3 regions of the Oceanobacillus sp. HCA-5259 genome follow, and region 2 is predicted to be linked to each of the others. Evidence: riboswitches for the same ligand, from Rfam matches in the RefSeq annotation. Region 2 holds a riboswitch; each other region holds the start of a gene.
The links. Region 2 has a riboswitch for thiamine pyrophosphate ahead of thiT (energy-coupled thiamine transporter ThiT). Riboswitches for the same ligand answer to the same signal wherever they lie in the genome.
Positions count from the first base shown of each region.

Region 1: another riboswitch for thiamine pyrophosphate. It lies ahead of thiM (hydroxyethylthiazole kinase); the one in region 2 lies ahead of thiT (energy-coupled thiamine transporter ThiT).
Region 3: another riboswitch for thiamine pyrophosphate. It lies ahead of WKU33_RS03045 (YkoF family thiamine/hydroxymethylpyrimidine-binding protein); the one in region 2 lies ahead of thiT (energy-coupled thiamine transporter ThiT).

Region 1 covers NZ_JBBKBV010000001.1:84,463-89,900, forward strand. The annotation lists partial or broken gene WKU33_RS00385 (SDR family oxidoreductase) at 1-85, opposite strand, end outside; gene WKU33_RS00390 (HXXEE domain-containing protein) at 108-614, opposite strand; gene WKU33_RS00395 (hypothetical protein) at 724-1,029, shown strand; gene WKU33_RS00400 (hypothetical protein) at 1,454-2,092, shown strand; gene WKU33_RS00405 (hypothetical protein) at 2,397-2,705, shown strand; TPP riboswitch at 2,790-2,891, shown strand; gene thiM (hydroxyethylthiazole kinase) at 2,999-3,778, shown strand; gene WKU33_RS00415 (cysteine hydrolase family protein) at 3,780-4,394, shown strand; gene WKU33_RS00420 (Lin0512 family protein) at 4,395-4,754, shown strand; gene WKU33_RS00425 (DMT family transporter) at 4,787-5,029, shown strand; gene WKU33_RS00430 (nucleoside triphosphate pyrophosphohydrolase) at 5,041-5,367, opposite strand.
Region 2 covers NZ_JBBKBV010000004.1:47,560-52,997, forward strand. The annotation lists gene WKU33_RS03675 (M3 family oligoendopeptidase) at 11-1,789, shown strand; TPP riboswitch at 1,845-1,949, shown strand; gene thiT (energy-coupled thiamine transporter ThiT) at 2,071-2,649, shown strand; gene WKU33_RS03685 (zinc-binding dehydrogenase) at 2,926-3,906, shown strand; gene spoVAE (stage V sporulation protein AE) at 4,169-4,519, opposite strand; gene spoVAD (stage V sporulation protein AD) at 4,527-5,438, opposite strand, start outside.
Region 3 covers NZ_JBBKBV010000003.1:118,246-123,683, reverse strand. The annotation lists gene WKU33_RS03060 (energy-coupling factor transporter transmembrane component T family protein) at 1-31, opposite strand, end outside; gene WKU33_RS03055 (ABC transporter ATP-binding protein) at 6-1,598, opposite strand; gene WKU33_RS03050 (ECF transporter S component) at 1,579-2,184, opposite strand; gene WKU33_RS03045 (YkoF family thiamine/hydroxymethylpyrimidine-binding protein) at 2,202-2,786, opposite strand; TPP riboswitch at 2,866-2,967, opposite strand; gene norA (multidrug efflux MFS transporter NorA) at 3,029-4,201, opposite strand; gene crcB (fluoride efflux transporter CrcB) at 4,633-5,007, shown strand; gene WKU33_RS03030 (CrcB family protein) at 5,013-5,366, shown strand.

The DNA of each region.
Region 1 (5,438 bases), on a different contig from region 2:
CGGTAATTCCACCATCCACGATAAACTCAGAACAAGTGGAATAACTGGATTCGTCGGATGCTAAGTAAAGGACAAGATTTGCTACTGTTGAATTTTGTCTCGAGGAGTTAGTTCCATTTTTCTGCTGCTTTATGACTGAGGAGAAAAATAGGAATAAACAAGATTAGAATTACGACTGCACCTAATAAATTGTTGAATGTTAATAAACCAGTATTAGATATATGATAAGAAAGAATAATATAATAAGGAATGATCAGTGATACAGAAGTCCAAAGACCTGGAGTATAGCTGCGTAAGTATAAGGATTGTACGGGATAGGTAAAAATATTTAAAGCAAATAACAGATTTAACCCGAGAAATAGAAGATAGTGCTCAGTTATTGTTGTAATTACAATCAGAATAGCTACTGGGATAGAAAGTAAAAATACAACGAAAGAAAATCTGGCTGCATTCATTGTCTCAAATTTCCTGAGTTCTTCTTCTACAAAAGCAGGGATTCTTTTGCGAATTCTTGGATACGTTTTGTTGAACCATTTTTCAATTGTCATGATTTCTTCTAGGTTGTGGAGCATGAAAATGATGGTGAAAATTAGGACGAATAGATGGATATCCATAACCTTTTAACTCCTTTCTTAGAAATGCTCTTTTTTAAAACCTTTCTATAACAGTATTTTAACATGATTATTCCTATCTTTATACGAGTTTATAATTAATACTTTTCGCATGGCTGGAAGGCAATCGGCGGGTAGGTTATTATCTGAAGGCTGTCTTCCTTTAAAAAGAGTAAAATATTTTCTCCGCTTGAATACATTAAAGAAGGAAAAGATATTTGGAGGTGTACTCATTATGTCATCACCACAAGAATCAAAATCAACAAACTCTTCAAATGAGATAATATCTTTAGAAGAACTTTCCTTTGTTTCAGCCATGTTCTTTGTTATCGGTGCAATGATCTCCTTTTATGTTGCTTATAAAAGACTTAAAGATTCGTCTTTAGGTGGACCGCCGATATTGCAACCCGTGCCATAAAGTGAAACTCATTCAGTGGGGATATCCTTACCTCTCCCACTGAATGTTAGTTGAACAGAATCATGGATTTATTACGGACTGTATATCCCAACCTTCATATATTGGGTTTCCCTCATGTTTCAATCGATGTATCGCAGGACTATCGCATGATATTTTCCAGGAACGGATTAATACAGAGAACTTGACAATCGAAACCGTGGCAGAAAAGATTGCTTTGAAATCTGAAATCCAACTAATCACCGATAAACGGGGGAAATTCAAGAGAAAGCTAGACAGGTTAAAAATACAACTTAGTCATATCCGATGGTTTTAAGAGAATTTATAGGCGCAATCATTGAAACCAAACACTCACTTCCGCCGTAAAACTACAAGTGAGTGTTTTTCATATTAACCTAAACCAATTCCAAAAGGGGAGAGCCACCAAATGACCTTTCTAATCCAACATCAATGGGAAATTTTTATCGCTGCAGAGATACTGTCCTTTATCTCATTAATTCTATTCGGGGTCATCCGCTATTTTTTCAACAAACGGAATTTAAGTCTTATCTTTCTGCTGTCTTTTCTCGGCTTATTTATCGTTGAGGGAGTGCTTGCTCTCCTTATTTACCGGGAAACAGGCGAGATTTCGATGTTTCAAATTGTTATTTTGATTTTTATTTTGTATGCGTGCACTTTTGGCATCAATGATTTCCGGAAGTTGGACCGTTGGATGCGCTTGAAGATTGGTAATTTGCGCGGTATCGACTTACTTACTGAAAGGGATAAAGAAATCATCAGGAGACAAAAAGACCCGAAATATATTGCCAAAATCAATCGATACAGCTCCATTTTCCATTTACTTATATTCGCAGCCGTCCAGATTGTTTTCTGGAGCTATGGAATAAAGGATCTCAATCAGGCGATGAATTACCTGACTGATCTTTCGTGGATTGGTGATGACAATTACTTGGCATCACCTTATGCAAATGAAATGATGTATAACATTTCAATGGTTTGGGGGATTGTTTTTATTATTGATTTCATTTATTCGTGGTCTTACACCATTTTTCCGAGCAAGTCTTAAGCGGGAAGTGGGGTATTTAGGAATCTTAACATCCTGACGTTGATAGCTCCTCTTAGGCGAAATGAGCTGGTCAATAGGGATTGATAACCTTCTATATGTCCGGAATACTGTCATGTTGCTCACGGAATTTGTATTTTCGATATTCTGAATGCATAGTCACCTGAGAAAAAGGATTCATCTCGTTTTCCGACCCAAATTTCATGTCAAAAATAGGGATTTGTCTAGTGCGGTTTCCTGTACTCTGCCATAGGCTGTAGGGAAGGGAAAGAACAGGATAAAATTTTTCTTGAAAAGGAGCATATACATGCATGGATTTGTAAATCATGTACCGATGCATCATTCGCCATTACCATATCCAGAAATGCACCGGGCTCGTCCGCCGGGTCCGTTTGGGCCAGGTGGCGGTATTGATCCGCTTGCAGCTGGATTAATAGGAGCAGGACTAGGATTTTTAGGTGGCAGTTTAATCGCTGGAGGACCAGGTTTTGGCTTTGGACCGGGATACGGTCCTGGGTTCGGTCCAGGGGCCGGATTTGGTTACGGTCCTGGCTTCGGACCCGGCCCGGGATTTTGGCAGTACGGTCCCGGATTCGTGCCATATGGTGGTTTTTAATATAAAAGAAAGGGTTTGGGTGCACGCACGCAAACCCTTTCTTTTATATTAAAAATAAGATAGACTAGTCATAAAGAATAGATATTTTTCCACTAGGGGTGCCAGTCGGCTGAGATAAGACTTTTTCTTAATCCCTTTGAACCTGATCTAGTTCATACTAGCGTAGGAAAGTGGAGTTGGTATACATACTTAAATTGTATTAATAACCACTCCAATTCCCGGGGTGGTTTTTCTTTTTTAAAAACTACCTCGCCCTTAATCTATTTCAATTTACTAAAAAGGAGGAAGTTTACATGAACTATATTGCTAAAATTCGAGAAAAAAGTCCGTTTATCTATAACATCACGAATGAGGTTGCGACAAATTTTGCGGCAAATGGTTTGATTGCGATTGGTGCGTCTCCAGCCATGTCGAATACACCAAAAGAGGCGGAGGAGAATGCGAGTCATGCGGATGCTGTCGTATTGAATCTCGGAACTTTAACCGAGGATCGGGCCGAGGCGATGCTGCTTGCTGGCCTTAAAGCGAATGAAAAAGGAATTCCAGTCATTCTTGATCCCATCGCAGCAGGGGGAACAAAATTCCGTACGAAAGTGATTAATGAATTATTGGAAAAGGTGAAATTCGCTGCTATCCGAGCGAATGCTGGGGAAATTTCTGTACTTGGCGGAGCGCTTGATATTATGAAAAGCCCTGACTCTACGGTTGAATCGATTGATCCGAAAATTGCTCAAACAGTAGCGAAAGAATATGATACGGTTGTTATTGCAACAGGGAAAACAGACGTCATTACAGACGGAACGCGCATGAGTCTTTGTAATAATGGGCATACCATGCTACAAAATATTACGGCAAGCGGGTGCCTGCTTTCGTCTCTCGTTGGGCCTTATTTAAGTGTTGCCGAAGACTTGTATGAGGCGAGTGTGGAAGTGACTGCAGCTTACGGGATAGCTGCGGAACTTGCGATGAAAAAGGCGGAAGGGCCGGGCACGTTCATCCCTGCTTTGCTTGATCAGCTTTATCTGCTGGATCAGGAGACGGTGAATACGTATAAAAAGCTGCAAGAGATTTAGAATGAATACAACAAACGGGAACGTAGCTCTACTTCTAGTCGATTTACAAAATGATTTTTGCCATCCGGAAGGCACCGCAGGTAAACGCGGGAAAGATATTCATGCTTTTTATGAAAAAATGAAACAGATGAAGGATTTGCTAGAAGCAGCACGAGAATGTGAGATTCCAGTGATTCATGTGATCTCGGAACATAGTGCTTGGACGGAATCCCCTTCTGCAAATGAACGATTCGGCCGAAGCAATCAGAAAAGTAATTTATCCTACTGTGAACCTGGAAGCTGGGGAGCGGAAATTCATGAGTATTTCACTCCGCTTCCAGGAGAAAAAGTTGTCGTAAAACATCGGTATAGTGCGTTTGTCCATACAAATCTTGAGCTTTTATTACGCTCAAATGGTATAAGCCATCTTACGATTATTGGAGCTTACACGAATGTGTGTATTGACACGACTGCTCGTGATGCTTCTATGAGAGATTTTTTCGTAACGGTTCCCTCTAATTGTGTCGTCTCGGATAATGAAAAACTACATCACGACGCATTAGAGTTACTCCAAGGAACATTTGCAGAAGTTGTTCACGCAGTTGAAGTAAAAAAACAATGGAAAGGGGAAATATAATTGAAAGAAATTCTATTTATCGAAGCAGGAATGGGAATTGATCTCCACGGCCAGGACATAAATGTAGCTGCCGAACGTGCGATTATGGATGCGATCCATTATAATTCCATGCCAGGAATAAGGAAAATGCTGCCAAGTCAAGACTTGAACAATATGCGGGTGAACGTTAAGCTCGCTGTACCAAAAGACGAGGAAAAGCTTGACCATGAAAAAATTAAAAGTTTGCTTCCTTATGGAACGGTAACGGTAGAAACCGTTGCTGGAGGTATGGCGACAACGAGCGGTATTTTCCTTGAAGATCAACAGGATGAAAATGATTTAATGTATATTGTGAATGCAGTCGTTGAGGTTGGGTATTAATGAAATGACATTTAGTTTAGTTGGTAAAGCAAATGAGTATGATGATGGGTGGGCTTTTAGTAGGCAGTCAATCGTCCGTCAACGCCTCACTGGGTCGGAGAATTGGGACGATTGAAGGTGCACTCATCTCTTTTCTGACTGGTACAGGTTTGCTTGCGATACTGGTGCTTTTCTTTGGACAGGGAAATTTATATATAAGGGGAATGTCCGGGCGAGGAAGCTCGAGCAGTCCGGAAAAAAGGCATGTTAAAATGAGGCACTTAGGGAAAGTCTAAGTACCTCATCGCTATTTCTCCTCCACATCAACCAAATAAATCTTCTCTTCAAACCCGCCACATTCCTCTGCCTTTTTGGCCCGACGTTTTTCTACATCTTCCATCGTGGTGTCGTGGATACCGACAAGGGCCTGCATGACTTCGAGGATATCAGCAAGTTCCTCTAATGCATCTTCGTCATTTGCTGCATCTTGATATTCCATCACTTCTTCATTCAGTTTCTTTTTTAGCTCCATAATATAACGATCCTGGTTAAGGGTTTCGGTATTGAAGGCTTGACCGTTTTGTTCCAATATTGACGGAATACCGTCGCGGACAAGTTTATTATACGTCGTCACTTAGGAAACACTCCTTTTTCATTGTTGTCGATTATATGGGGAAGCGAAATTACCTATATTCAATCGTTCCC
Region 2 (5,438 bases):
AGGAAGAGAAATGAAAGAATATAATCCAACTTGGGATTTGGATTCACTATTTCCAGGAGGAAGTGCGTCACAGCAATTCAGAGATTATCTTGGTCAGATTCGAACGGAGATTAAACAATTAGAAGGCCAATTCACCACATTGGAAGTGGGGGTAGATTCATTTTCCACGATGCTTAGCCAGTTTATAAAGGAATTGGAGAAGACAATGTTCAAACTTCGTGAGGCTGGAGCGTTCGTCAGTTGTTTAAGTGCGCAAGATGTAACGGATGAAGGGGCTAAAACACTAGTTGCTGAATATGGCACACTTTCAGCTTCGTTTAATGGCGTGCTGACAACTTTCATGCAGAAACTTGCGGAAATCCCGGACGAGGAATGGCAAGCAACCATTCAGCACGAAGCGTTACAAGAAATAGGGTATGTATTATCAGAATATCGTAATAAAGCACGGGACTTACTTGCTGTGGAACAGGAAGTGCTGATTAATGATCTTGCTGTCGATGGTTATCATGCATGGAATCAAATGTATAATACAATCGTAGGGAATATGACAGTGGAAATTGAAGGGGAAGAAAAGATAGAGTCCTATTCAATTGGTCAGGCCTCCAATCTGTTAACTTCAAGCGACCGAGCAACTAGAAAGAAAGTATTTGATAAGTTAAACGATGCATGGAATAAACAAGCATCCTTATTTGCACAAACATTGAATCATTTATCAGGTTTTAGACTACAAATGTATAAGCACCGCAAATGGGAAAATGTATTAAAAGAACCGCTGAGTATCAATCGGATGAAGCAAGAAACGTTAGATGCGATGTGGACAGCGATAGCTAATAATAAACAACCTTTTGTCGCTTATATAAATAAAAAAGCAGAACTATTGAATATAGATAAATTAAGCTTCTATGATGTCGATGCACCGATTACCGACCATGTTAAAAAATTGAGCTATACAGAAGGCGCCAAATTTATTATGGATCAATTCCGTTCTTTTAGCCCAAAGATGGCGGATTTTGCTGAGCAAGCTTTTGAAAAACGTTGGATTGAAGCGGAAGATCGGCCTGGCAAACGTCCTGGCGGTTTCTGTACAAGTTTTCCTGATAGTAAGGAAACAAGAATTTTTATGACGTATTCCGGAACAGCATCGAATGTTGCCACGTTAGCCCATGAACTTGGTCATGCTTATCATCAGCATGTGATGAATGACGTTCATGGTCTTAATCAACGTTATGCAATGAACGTCGCGGAAACGGCCTCAACTTTTGCGGAAATGATTGTCGCTGATGCAGCAGTTGAACAGGCAGAAACAGCAGAAGAAAAGAAAGCTTTACTTGAAGATAAAGTTAATCGAAGTGTTGCTTTCTTTATGAATATTCATGCCCGGTTTATCTTTGAATTAAATTTTTATAAAGAAAGAGAAAAAGGTTTTGTCTCACCGGCAAGATTGAATGAATTGATGGTGGAAGCACAGAAAGAGGCTTATCAAGATGCACTCGATGAATATGATCCTTATTTCTGGGCGTCGAAACTTCATTTCCATATAACAGGGACACCATTCTATAATTTCCCTTATACATTTGGTTATTTGTTCAGTCTTGGTATTTATGCCCGCGCAAAAGAGCTGGGAGAGAGCTTTGAAGACGACTATATTGCATTACTGGAAGATACGGGACGGATGTCGGTAGAAGAGCTTGCGATGAAACATTTACAAGTCGATCTTACAAAACCGGACTTCTGGGAAGCTGCAATCGAGCTTTGCATCAAGGACGTCGAAGCGTTTCTTAAACTGTAAATTTGTTTTATAAGTGTACATTAGCTATAATAGGGTTAACGAAAAAAGCATAGAAAAAGCCAACAGGGGGAGCTAATAGCTGAGAGTGGGCAACGAGGATTGCTCAGACCCTTTGAACCTGTTAGTTAGTACTAGCGTAGGGATGATGGTTTTTTGATGGATAAAAAGCAATGTGAGCGGATTCCCCATCAGGAACCTTCCCTTGGCATTGCTTTTTTTGTATTTAAAAAAGTTGTTCAAAATAGCTTATAAAAAGCTTATAAAAAGGGGAGTTATAACGAATGAAGTCTAATAAACTACTATTTTTAATTGAAGTATCAATCTTCACTGCTTTGGCGTTGCTTTTAGATATCTTGCCAATATCGTTTAAAATCTGGGCGCAAGGTGGTTCGGTCTCCTTTGCAATGATTCCGGTGTTTATAGTAGCGTTCCGTTGGGGATTAAAAGGTGGATTAGTATCCGGTTTCCTCTGGGGGATGTTACAGATTGCAACGGGGAACGCATATATTCTGACGCCACTTCAGGGGTTCATTGATTATACACTTGCCTTTACGGTGATCGGTTTTGCCGGTCTGTTCGCAAGACAAGTTCAAGAAGCGGTACGGGACGGGCGGACAAAAGTGTACCTAACGTATATAACGGCGGGTGTACTGCTTGGTTCTGTGTTGCGTTTCCTTGCACATACCGTTGCTGGGGCAGTATTTTTCGGTTCAGCAGCGATTGAGGGACAATCAGTTTGGGTGTATTCGATTATCTATAATTCATCGTACATGTTCCCGTCATTTGTATTGTCAGCAGTGATTGTATTTTTCCTATTCCACAAACAACCGCGCGCATTGCTCAACCTAGCATCAAGCTAAACCGCAATCTATCCGCTCACATTGCAACTGTAAAAATAATGATCTCTCCCAAATTAAGGAGAGATTTTTTTAGTTTAACTGTTTCAAAGTGAATACGTAGATCTCTCCGGCGCAGGAGTCTCAAGGTTTAGGCTGCGAATCTTCAGAGAAGAATTTTCAGCACAACATTATAAAAAAGAATCAATTCGTTCTGGTTGATAATTCGCCCAAAGTCGCTGATAATAGAAGATAATTATCTGAATAGATATAAAAGTGCATACGAAAGGGGAAGTGGAAATGAAGGCATTTGTTGTGGAATATGGAGAATTAAAACTAAAAAGTATGCCCGAACCAAAGCCGGGAAATAATGAAATTGTTGTTAAGCTAAAAACAGCGGGTCTGAACAGGAGAGATCTCTATATACCGAACCGGAGAGGTAACGATAAAGAAGCTTTAATCCTCGGTTCGGATGGAGCGGGGATCGTCGAATCAGTTGGAGCAGATGTTACTCGTTTTAAAGTGGGGGATGAAGTCATCATCAATCCATCACTTAACTGGCACGAAAATAGTGATGCACCACCAAAAGGATTTGACATCCTCGGAATGCCTGATCACGGAACTTTTGCCGAAAAAATTGTGATCAATGAAGAACAAGTAGAAATGAAGCCAGATTACTTAACATGGGAAGAAGCCGGTGTGCTCGCTCTTGCTGCATTGACAGGTTACCGTGCATTAGTGACTAAGGGGAATATTAAAGCAGGAGAGACCGTATTTATTCCTGGAGCAAGTAGTGGGGTGAACACGTATATCATCCAATTTGCAAAAAGCATCGGTGCACGCGTGATTGTTTCTTCAAGAAGTGATGAAAAGTTGAAGCAGGCCCAGGAGATCGGAGCGGATCTTGCCATTTCAACGGAAAGTGATTGGGAAAAGGAATTGGAGAACGAGCAGATTGATCTTGTGATTGACAGTGTAGGTGCAGCAACGTTTAATCGTTCGTTGGACGTATTGAAGCAAGGCGGAAAAATTGTTATTTACGGAGCTACAGCTGGGGATGAAATCGACCTTAACTTACGTGCCTTTTTCTATGGTCAGTATCAATTGTTCGGCTCCACGATGGGAAGTCGTGAAGAGTTGCAACAGGTATTAGCCCATATGGAAAAGCATGAAATAAGACCGATTATGGATAAAACCTTTGAACTGGATGATGCCCAAGAAGCGTTCAATCATCTGGAAGTGAACAGCCAGTTTGGTAAAATTGCTTTATTAATCGAATAGAAATAGGACCGGTAAATTTCCCGGTCCTATTATTTTTATCGGAACTGAAAACCACGGTCTGTAACGAAATTAAGTGGACATCCCCTTTTTCGCCGTCAATTTTGGCTAGGAATATGCCTCCATCTACAATCCGAAAGAATGTTACATTTGCTTTCTAATCCGCTTGAAAAAAGGAGTAAAAGGCAGCAAGCGCTAGCGGTGCGAATATGGTTGTTAATGTTCTTTTGATAACATAAGTGAAAGATCTGTCTGTTACAAAACACTAGGCTTTCGGCTTAAAGAGAATGGCACCGAGAACTCCAAAAATAATTGCTGCTGAAATACCGGCACTCGTCACTTCAAACATCCCTGTAACAACGCCAATCAGCCCGTGTTTCTCAGCTTCAGCCATGGCTCCATGGACTAAAGAGTTCCCAAAACTTGTAATCGGTACAGTCGCACCTGCCCCAGCGAAATCAATTAACGGTTCATATAAACCGAGTCCGTCAAGAATAGCACCTAAAACTACGAGAGTTGTTAATGTGTGAGCAGGACTGAGCTTGAATACATCAAACATAATTTGTCCAATAACACAAATAAGACCACCAATAACAAATGCCCAGAAAAATATCATGAACAAGTCACTCCATTTCAATTGAGACTGCATGTGCAATAGCGGGAATCGAATCCTTTTGCTGAACGCTTAATGGGGAGTGCAAAGAGCCGGTAGCTACGAGTAACATCCGTTTAAACTCTCCTTGCATCATCCGTTTCAGAAAATGCCCGTACATGACAATTGCTGAACAGGCTGTGCCGCTTGCACCTGCTTGAACAGGTTGATCGGGACCGTAAATCGTCATACCACAGTCCACGTATTGCTTATCTTCTAGTTGAATGCCTTGTTGCTTTAATAAATCAAAAGAAGTATTTCTTCCAATTTTACCGAGATCTCCAGTTATAATCAGGTCGTAATAAGTTTCATCTACGTTTCTTTCCTTAAAATGCGTTTGAATCGTTTCCACTGCAGCAGGGGCCATTGCCCCTCCCATATTGAAAGGATCCGTTATTCCCATGTCAACGACTTTCCCAATTGTTGCAGAGGTCACAGTTGGACCATTCCCTTGCTTACTGAGAACGGCACAACCCGCTCCGGTAACTGTCCATTGCGAAGTCGGGGGTTTTTGACTGCCATAATCATTCGGATAGCGGAACTGTTTTTCCGCTGCGGCATGGTGACTAGATGAGCCACTTACAATAAAGTCGGCAAATCCGCCATCAAGTAAAGCAGCGGATAATGCGAGCCCTTCTGTAGAGGTAGCACAAGCGCTGAATAAGCCGAGGTAAGGCATCGCCAATGCCTTGGCACTAAATGTTGTAGGAGTAATTTGATTGATTAAATCTCCACTTATAAAGAAATTTACCTGCTCTTTTTCGATTGGGCTTTTCTTTAAGGCAATTTTAACTGCTTCTTCCATTAAACGCTGCTGTGCTTTCTCAAAAGACTTCTCTTCAAGCCAGCCATCATCAAATAAATGGTCGAAATCACTGCGGAG
Region 3 (5,438 bases), on a different contig from region 2:
TTGGATTAATGAACGAGATCAAGGCTTTCACCTTCTTTATGAAGTACTCGAGTCCGGTAAGGCGGACGTAATCGCGCTTTTTCCAATAGATCAGCTTGCCTCCAAAGACTTTCCGGCTCGCCATTGTAATGAATATGCTGCTGATATAATACAATCGTCCGATCAACTGTATCCACGATATCCATATCATGCGTGACGAAGACGATTGCCGTTCCATTTTGTCTCAAGCTATCAATCATGTACATCAGTTCTCTCGTAGTCTCTGCATCTTGACCAAATGTCGGTTCATCAAAAAATAAAATATCTGGTGTTTCATCCAGCATCGTTGCTACACTTAAGCGGCGCTTTTCTCCACCACTTAAGGAAAAAGGATTACTGTATTTATTTTTTTCTAAATGGAACTGCTTTAAAAGTGTGGTTGCAGCGGTATTTAATTCAGCTGTTGACCATCCATTCAATTTCATTCCAAATGTTAATTCATCGTATACGGTGTCCGTGATGAATTGATGCTCCGGGTTTTGAAAGACATATCCCATTCTTTTTCGCAGCTCTTTTTCCTCCCATTGCTCCACCGGTTTATCGTAAAAGTTTATAGTTCCTTTTTGAGGGGTTAATAACCCAGTCATTAATTGCAGTAAGGTAGATTTTCCAGCTCCATTCTCCCCAACAATGGCGACGAATTCTCCCCGATGAATTTTTAAGTTTATTTCTTGTAAAATGGGTTGTTTCTTATGATGGAAGCTCATCTGCTCTATCGTTATTAGGACATCTCTCTTGATAGAGGGAGGGGATTTCACAGGAATCGGGTAAGGATCGGCAGCGTTAGAAAACTGCTTTGGTAAAAATATTCCTTCTTTTTTTAATAAAGAATGATGATTTGCAAAGATGGATGCTGCATTGCCGTCTGCGATGATTGTACCCTGTTTTCCTAAAACAAGCATACGATCGGTAATATCCAGCCAGTCCTCGATTTGATGTTCAATGATAAACACAGCTAGCTTTTGTTTTTCTTGAATTTGTTTAATTAATTGGATAAATTCTATTCGAGAAACCGGGTCTAAATTTGCTGTAGGTTCATCTAAGATCAATAGTTCCGGTTCCAATAAAAGAACAGCTGCTAGAGCAAGTTTCTGCTTTTGTCCTCCAGATAACTCGTAGATTTTTCGATTTTGAAAACCATTCATTCCAACGGCAGACAACACCTCCGAAATGCGCTCAGGCATTTCGGAAGGGGCAATTTTTCTGTTTTCCAATGTAAAAGCAAGTTCATCCTCTACGGTAATCATGCAAAATTGACTTTCCGGATCTTGAAAGACAATCCCGATCTTCTGATTGAGCTCTCCTTTTTGATAGTCTTGTATATTTTTCCCCCGGTGAAAGATGTCGCCGGAAGAAATGCCTTCTACTGTATCGGGATATAACCCATTTAGGCATAGAGCTAGACTGCTTTTCCCTGAACCGCTTGCTCCAATAAGGAGGGTCGTCTCATGATCTCTTAAGGAAAAGTGCAGTTCATTGAGTAATGGTTTATCCGAATTTTCATAGCCGAATGAGAAATTGTCCACATAAAGTAATGGATTAGGCTGCGTCTTTTTCACGTTTTTTCTGTATCTCCTTTCCTAAGGCATAGCCGCGAAGGACCCCAGTTTTTGCTAATTTGTCACTCAACCATTTCCCTAGGACACCCGCGAGAAGGGCACCACTGATGATGCGAACAGCTAACATCGCTATAAGTAATGCAGGGGCTAACGCGATATTTCCGGATGAAAATAAATTCCAAGTGAAACTGAAAACGGCTGCAAAGACACCGGAAAGAATTAAAATGCGTAAACGATAATCCTTCCATTTTGTTATTGCGAAGGCAAACTCTGCTCCTAAGCCTTGAATTGCAGCTGCTAGAATAAGTCCGGGTCCCGCGGCAGTTCCCAATAATACTTCGGTAACTCCTGCGATAAGTTCAGCTGTAAAGGCAACCCCCGGCTTCCGAATGATATAAGCTGCAACGATGGAAACAATGAACCAAATGCCAAAAATAATTTCATACCCAAACGGTGCGAGACCAAATGGAGCAAGAATATTACGAATACCTTGACCAACAAGAAAGAATGCTAAGTAAATGATCCCGAAGACGACACCTAATATCGACATGAGAACAATTTCTTTTAATTTCCAATGCTTTGTCATTTCACTTCTCCCTAGGTTTATTTTGTAGGACTGTTGGCGGAAAGGCTAAATGTCATGGTGACATGAGAGACTTTTTCTTGGACGAGTTCAAAGGATTCATGTAATGCATTGAAGATATCATGAACGTCTCCGTCTAATCTTGTTGCATAATGTGTAGAAGTAACCGTGACATTACGATGCTTTGATAGATTGATTTGTTCATAGATTTTATCCATGTAATCTTCATGCCCCATTGGATAAAGGGAAAATTTACAACCGGCGATTTGGAGGATCGATTTCGTTTTTTCTTCGTTCAATGGTATGTCTGTTTCATCCATATACGCGTCAGCTTCCGTGTCACCAGGACAGCCGATGGAGAACGTACCATTCATAGCAACATGCTCCCCAGTATTCGCTGCATGTAGGAAGATTGCTTTTGCAACATCGAAAACATGGATCATTTTTCCGCGGATACACGTACTGACATCATCTGTTTCCTTCCAAACCTTGGAGGTATCAACCTCACTTAATGTTGATAGAATAATATCAACAAAATTATCACTCATCGGGTGCAGACTAAATTGACAACCTACAATTCGACTAGTTCCACAATTGTTACGCATTCCAATCTCCTCCTATTGATAATAAAAAAACTGCATTCCTAAGGGGAATGCAGTTTACACATTAATTTTAACAACATAATATTCGTAAACTGCACTTCCCCACGCTAGTATTATCTAGATCGGGTAGTAAGGGTCGGATTAATCCTCTCAGCCACATGACGCAGCTCCCCTAGTGCTTATGTTTTGATATGCAGTTATTCTAATTCCAGATTGTATACATGTTTCGGTATTTTGTAAAGTATTTAATCAATTTTAATATCCGGTTTCTTCCAAAATATAGTGATAAGGAGACAGACGACAATAACGATCGAGCTGAAAACAAACGGATAATTGATATCTATATCAAATAAAACCCCACCAACTACTGGACCAAATACATTAGCAAGGGACGTGAAGAATGAGTTCATGCCGCCAACAAAACCTTGCTCATTCCCGGCGATTTTTGATAAATAGTTGGTAACAGCTGGACGAATCAGGTCAAACCCAATAAATACCGTGAAGGTTACCGCCATTACTTGCCAATAAGAATTAGCGAGTGTCATGGCAAAGACCAGCATAGCAGAAATGGCGAGCGACCAGCGAATAATATTGATTTCTCCGATCAACTTTGTTAACCAATCGAACAATACAACCTGGAAAATCGCTCCGATAATCGCACCACCTGTAATGGCAATCGCAATGTCAGAAGGAGTGAATCCGTGCTTATGATCAGTATAAAGGCTGAAGAAAGAATCAAACGCGGCAAGACCGAATGTTGATATTAAAATAACAATAAAAGCGATGAAAAACATCGGCATAAACACTTTCCTCAAGCCACTTTTGCCGAGTTCTTCGGTCATATCAGCCATATCGTCTGTTTTCGACTTCGGCTCTTTTAAGGATAAAATCGAAACGAAAGCAACAATTAAACCACACGCCGCAGCAGAGAAGAATGGTACACGCGTACCAATCCCTGCTAAGAAGCCACCAATTCCCGGTCCGATAATAAATCCGGTACTAATCATCGCTGACATATAGCCGAGTGCTTTAGGCCGCGTTTTCAGCGTCGTAATATCTGCGATAAATGCGGTAACAGCAGGCATGATGAATGCGGCACTTATTCCTCCGAGAATTCGTGAGGCGAACAATACTTCAATTGTTTTACCAAGACCAAATAAAAACTCGGAAAAACTGAAGATAAAAAGACCAATGACAATCATGCGTTTACGCCCATATTTATCAACTGCTTTTCCAGCCAAGGGCGAGAAAATCAATTGAGCTAAAGCGAATGCAGCCGTTAAATAACCGACAACAGTACCACTGATGCCGAGTTCATTCATAATAGTTGGCAGAACCGGTATAACAAGTCCAATTCCTAAAAATACAAAGAATATATTTGTAAGCAGAAGCGTCAATGTCCAATCTTTCTTTTTCATAGCTTTTTCTCCTAGGTGATATGATATTCTGTACTAAACATAGAAATTTTACTCTGATTCGATGAGAGATGCAAGCATATATTACTATTTATTATAACTTAATTTTCGCAACCTGAAACAATTTAAGCAAGCTAGCAATTGTAGTAATTATCTCTCGTTTTATTCTCCCATTTTGCGCATTATGTATGCTTGATAGGATGGCTGAACTGCTTTGACTTTTACAAATGCGACAGTTGCTTGCGTTAATATCTTAATAAAGTGAAACTTCATTCAGCGGGGGGGGGGGTCCTTCTCCTCCACTGAATGTTAGTTGAACAGAATCAGGGATTTACGGACTGTATATCGCCCGCCTTAACATTTTGGTTTTCCCTCATGTTTAGAGATGGGTATATTACAGACTGTTAATACGTGATAAAAAGGATGTTGGATGAATGATTTATATCTATATTGGACTTGTCGGAGCACTCGGTGCGATGCTGCGGTATAGTATAGGAATTCTAATTATGACAGAACATGTTTTTCCCTATGCGACGTTATTGGTTAATTTGATAGGGAGCTTTTTACTTGCGTGGCTGACTTACGGACTGTTTAAAAGGATTCATCTGGATGAAAAGCTGAAAACAGCGATAACAACGGGTTTTGTCGGCTCGTTCACTACATTCTCCGCTGTCAGTGTGGAAACGGTTGAGTTGTTCCAAAATCAGTCGATGTTACTTGGGTGCGTCTATGTTTTTGTGAGTTTGGTTGGAGGGCTTGGTATGTGTGAAGTTGGTTTTCGGGTTAGTAGGGGAGTTGGAGAGAAATGAACTGGATGTATTTATTAATCGTTGGTGTCGGTGGGTTTTTTGGCGCGATTATGCGTTATTCGATTTCGGGGAAGATGAACGATCCGGAAAAAGCCGTACCAATGGGTACACTTCTCGTCAATCTGACAGGTGCATTCTTGCTCGGATTGCTTATAGGTGCAGGGGTAGATGAATTATTACTTCTCTTATTGGGGACAGGTTTTCTTGGTGCCTTTACGACATTTTCAACGTTGAAACTTGAGATGGGAGTGTTGTGGAGGAAGGGGAATAAGCGGGAGTTTTTCCTTTACACTGGGCTGACGTATGTTTTGGGGATTGCTTTGGCGTTTCTAGGAGTTGTTTGTGGGAGTTATTTTTAGGAGGATTGCATTATAAAACAAGGATGGTATTCTATCATCTATTTACCATAAAAAGGAGGAACTTGCAATGCA